Regions from separate parts of the Secundilactobacillus malefermentans genome, predicted to be linked through region 2. Evidence: predicted binding sites of a transcription regulator. Region 2 holds the regulator's gene; the other holds the start of a gene.
The links. Region 2 encodes LexA, which represses DNA repair genes until DNA is damaged. Its sites were predicted from a motif close to CNAACANNTGTTNG; they were not measured.

Region 1: the regulator LexA is predicted to act here: its motif matches at 1,077-1,090, upstream of uvrC (excinuclease ABC subunit UvrC).

What each region holds. Positions count from the first base shown of each region.
Region 1 is NZ_CP042371.1:128,375-130,780, forward strand. It holds gene uvrC (excinuclease ABC subunit UvrC) at 1-1,030, opposite strand, end outside; gene FGL90_RS00645 (amino acid ABC transporter ATP-binding protein) at 1,158-1,904, opposite strand; gene FGL90_RS00650 (ABC transporter substrate-binding protein/permease) at 1,894-2,406, opposite strand, start outside.
Region 2 is NZ_CP042371.1:1,784,550-1,786,955, reverse strand. It holds gene FGL90_RS08795 (ABC transporter ATP-binding protein) at 1-272, opposite strand, end outside; gene FGL90_RS08790 (YneF family protein) at 401-625, opposite strand; gene FGL90_RS08785 (DUF896 domain-containing protein) at 713-961, opposite strand; gene lexA (transcriptional repressor LexA) at 1,103-1,732, shown strand; gene FGL90_RS08775 (hypothetical protein) at 1,780-2,013, opposite strand; gene FGL90_RS08770 (hypothetical protein) at 2,032-2,253, opposite strand.

The sequences.
Region 1 (2,406 bases), 370 kb from region 2:
TCTTACCGGCCATTTCTAGCAATGATCGCTTTTCTCCCCTGACTGGAGTTCTAACTGGTAACTGTAAAATATCACTTAGAATTTCGTGGGGAATTTCTTTTGGAACCAGTATCTCTCGTGGTAACACATTATTTTTCCGATTATAAAATTGAAGGATAAAAGTGGTCATTTCCTCAATAGCATCGTTAACAACTGGGAATAGCCGTTTTTCACGTTTCATTAGGCGCGACTGGCGAATAAAGAATACCTGAATTGAAAGCCACCCTTTATCAAAGTAGAAGTTAAAAATATCTCTCGGTGTTCGGTCATTTGAAATAATTTTTTGCTTTTCAACAGTGACTTCGATGTAGTGAATCTGATCGCGCAATTCTGCTGCTCGTTCAAATTCCATGCTTTGCGCTGCTTTATCCATTCTTATTTTCAAATCTTTCTTTACATCTGCGACATTACCATTTAAGAAAGATTTTATTTTCTTTATTTGCTCTTCATATTCCTCAACTGGGACCTCTTTAAAGCAAGCCCCCAGACATTGTCCCATGTGATAGTAAAGACAAGGACGATGCTGGTAACCATTACAACGTCGCAACGGATAAACTTTTTCAAGGAAGTGTAACGTTTCTTCAGCTGCATAAACATTTGGATAAGGTCCAAAGTAAAACCCACCATCTTTACGAACGCTACTAACAATCTTCAATTGCGGATCACGTTCATTCGTAATTTTAATATATGGGTAGCCAGTTCCCTGTTTGAGCTTAATATTGTAATGTGGTTGATGTTTTTGAATTAATGTAATTTCAAGAAGAAAGGCTTCTTTATCAGTGGAGGTAATAATCGTTTCAAAATCAGCTATTTCAGACACCAAATGGGCCGTTTTCCCATCATGATGACTTTTAAAATAGGACCGCACCCGATTCTTTAAATTTTTTGCCTTCCCAACGTAAATAATTTTGCCATTTATGTTCTTCATCAAATAACAACCAGGAAGTCCAGGAAGTAGTGCTAGCTTATGTTCAATATGCTCTGAAGCCATCAAAATCCCCCCTATAGTCTTTAAATTCAGCTATTTTATTATAACCCGAATAAACGTTTGGTTCAATTATCACATCTTGAATCAAAAAGGAATCGGAATAATATTATTCCGACCCTTTATGCCACTACTAACTATTAATAATCTTACTAATAAAATCTTTTGCTCGGTCAGTTTTAGGATGATCAAATACTTCAGTCGGCGTCCCTTGTTCTTGAATATAACCGTCCGCCATAAACCAAATTTCATCTGCCACCTGCTTAGCAAATCCCATTTCATGGGTCACAACGACCATTGTCATTCCTTCTTCGGCCAGCTCTTTCATCACTGCAAGTACTTCTCCAACCATCTCTGGGTCCAAAGCGCTAGTAGGCTCATCAAAAAGCATTACTTGTGGATTCATTGCCAGTGCCCGGGCAATTGCTACCCGCTGTTGCTGACCTCCAGAGAGACTATCAGGATATGCATTTGCTTTTTCTTCTAGGCCAACCCGTTTGAGTAATGAACGGGCCTCTTTTTCAGCGTCTTGGCTGCTCATTTTTTTAACCTTAATTGGGGCGAGTGCTAAATTCTGAATGACCGTCATGTTCGGAAATAAATTAAAATTTTGAAAAACCATTCCCATTTTTTCACGCACCGTACTTAGTTCTTTTTCAGATAGCGTCGTTATTTCGGTCCCATTAAACTTAATCTGGCCCTTTGTTGGCGACTCTAACTTATTCAGGCAACGAAGGAACGTACTTTTCCCTGCCCCAGAAGGACCAATCACACAGATAACTTGTCCATCATGAACTTCCTCGGAAATGTTCTTTAAAACGTCATTTTTCCCATACTTTTTCGCTAAATCTTTTACTTCAATTACCGCATTATGAGTCATGTTGCATCCTCCCTTCGAAATGATTCAAAATTCTGGTCAGTCCAAACGTCAAAATAAAGTACAGAACCATCGCTACAAACACTGGCATAACGCCACGATAAGTGTCTGCACGCACGATATTTAGCTGATAAATTAAATCAGTAACCCCAATAATCGACACAATCGAGCTTTCCTTGATGAGCGAAATAAATTCGTTCCCCAACGCTGGCCAAATATTTTTAAGTGCCTGAGGTAAAATAACGGAACGCATGATATCCGTCTTCGACAATCCCAGACTTTTTGCTGCCTCGTCTTGCCCCTTAGAAACTGAGTCAATTCCACCTCTAATAATTTCAGCTATATACGCTCCACTGTTTAGGGAAACTGCTATTATTCCTGAAACGAGTGCAGGTAAATTGATGATAACCCCAACACCAAAGTAGACGAACAAGACTTGAACCATAAGTGGTGTCCCACGAACAAATTCAATATACCCCACTGCAATTCCCTTCAATAGTTTATT
Region 2 (2,406 bases):
ACCCGCTCCAACTTTGCAGCGCCACCCCAAATAGCGGTTCGCCAAATATACCTTGCCACATACTGAAAAATAGTGGCGCCTAATAATAGTGCTAATAAAAAAACAAGTCTTGAACTCGTTAGTTGCTTGTTATGAATTAAATCGATTAAATTACCTATTAATCTAGCTGGAATAATCCCGATGACCGCAGTTAACAAGAGTCCAAGTAACCCTCTAAAATAGGTTATTTTCTCCTGCTTGAAATACCAGGATAATTTTTTAAATATTCCCAAAAAGGCTCACTTCCCAAACACATTAAATTTTAATTAAAGTTTTCTTAATAATACCATAAGTAGACAAAAAAATACCCCGCGCTGAGTTCAAGCATCCAGCTTTAGGGTACAAATCAAACGATATTGATCTATTGTTTCTTTGCTTGTTGTCGCATTGTATTCATCATCTGATGAAGTTTCTTTGCAGATGGTTTTTGTCCCATTTGCATCATCATAGCTCTTATTTGATCTTCGCTAATTGGCGGATTATCTTTCAGATAATTCTCCATGTACTTGCGAGCGCCAAAAAAGCCACCAACAGCGCCAAGTAAGAGTGCAATTACGACTATTAGTATCCAGATACCAGTCGACAAAGTGAATCCCCCTTTAAAGTAACATTTACTAGACTAGTTTACACAACTATCGTCTAAATTAAAAGGTCGTCTGCCTTTTAAATTTAATTAATCTTCTCGAAGTCCCTTTCCACGCTGAACTTTTCGAACTTTTTCTGGGGTGACTTCCTTACCACTCTTATCAAAAACCTGCATCATTTCAACTTGGCTTTTGAAACTTTCACGAAATTTTTGTAGATACTTTGCCCGCAAATCTTTGCGCTCAATTTTCTCTACTTCTGATAATTCCTCTTCTTTTGCCTTATGTGCTAGTTCGTTTATTCTTTTAATTAATTTTTGCATTTCACTATCAGCCATCTATTCCACTCCTTTTTCACAAAGAATATAGTAACAACCTTTACCATAAAGTGCAATCAATTAAACCGAACGTTTGTTTGAAAGCTTTAAATATCTATGGTATGATTTATTTAAAAATAGAACGCATGAGGTGAAAGTGCCATGACAAAAGGATCCGATAGTAAGCAAATGGAGGTACTTAGTTTCATTCATCAACGTGTGGGTGAAAAAGGATATCCTCCTACAGTTCGTGAAATTTGTGAAGCAGTTGGCTTAAAATCAACCTCCACAGTTCACGGTCATATCAGCCGCTTAGCTAAAAAAGGTCTTCTTTCAAAAGATCCAAGTAAGCCCCGAGCGCTTGAAATTACCCCCTTAGGTATTGAAGCTTTAGGAATTACCGTAACGCCTAATAAAATCCCCGTCCTCGGGACAGTAACTGCGGGTGCTCCAATACTAGCAGTACAGGAAGCTACTGATTATTTCCCAGTTCCCGATCACTTTGCAGCAGAAGCCGCCGATTTATTTATGCTAACAATTCGAGGAGAAAGCATGATAAACGCCGGCATTTTGAACGGTGACCAAGTAATTGTTCGAAAGCAACAAGTTGCCGACAATGGCGATATTGTCATTGCTCTAACGGAAGAAAACGAAGCAACCTGCAAACGATTTTTCAAGGAAAAAGGATATTATCGACTTCAACCCGAGAATGATACGATGGCACCCATTATTTTGGACCAAGTTTCTATTTTGGGTAAAGTTGTTGGTCTTTACCGCGATGAAATCTATTAATTTTTCTAACTAAAAAATGCACCCGCCATTATGTGACGGATGCATTTTTACATTGCTGCCCTAATTTCTGCATTTTCTGAAATGGATTCGCTTTCAATATTATCAAAAGCAACAATCGTTTTTTCTGATAATTTAATTGCTTGCCATCGATCATCAGGATGAAATTCAATGATCTTAACCATTGCTGATCTCGTATACAATTTTTCTACTATCCCAACAAAACTATTTTTAAATTTTCCATTTGGGCTACAAATTACCTTATCATCAACTTTTACCGTCATTTTCATTACCTCTATTCTTTAATTTCCATAATTTATCACTCGAAGTGACTTCAACTCTGTCGGGCAAGCCGTTATAACAAAATTTAGTTCCGATACTCGCTGTCTATCTTTGAAATAAAAGTTTAATACTTCAATAACAACATTACTCTGCAAAACTTGAATGACTTTTCCAATTACAGGCCCCTGCAATTCTTCCGCTGATTCATACCTTACTAGTTCGCCCTGCTGAAATTTTTGCATTACTTTCGACCTCGCTTTATTAGCTTATTGCTAATGTAACAAAGCTTTCTGAAGATATTACGGCGAAAATATGAAGATTATAAGACTTATCCTAAGAAGTTGGTCAAGAATGGTATACTAAAATTAAATAAATTATTTGTTATAGGGGGAGTT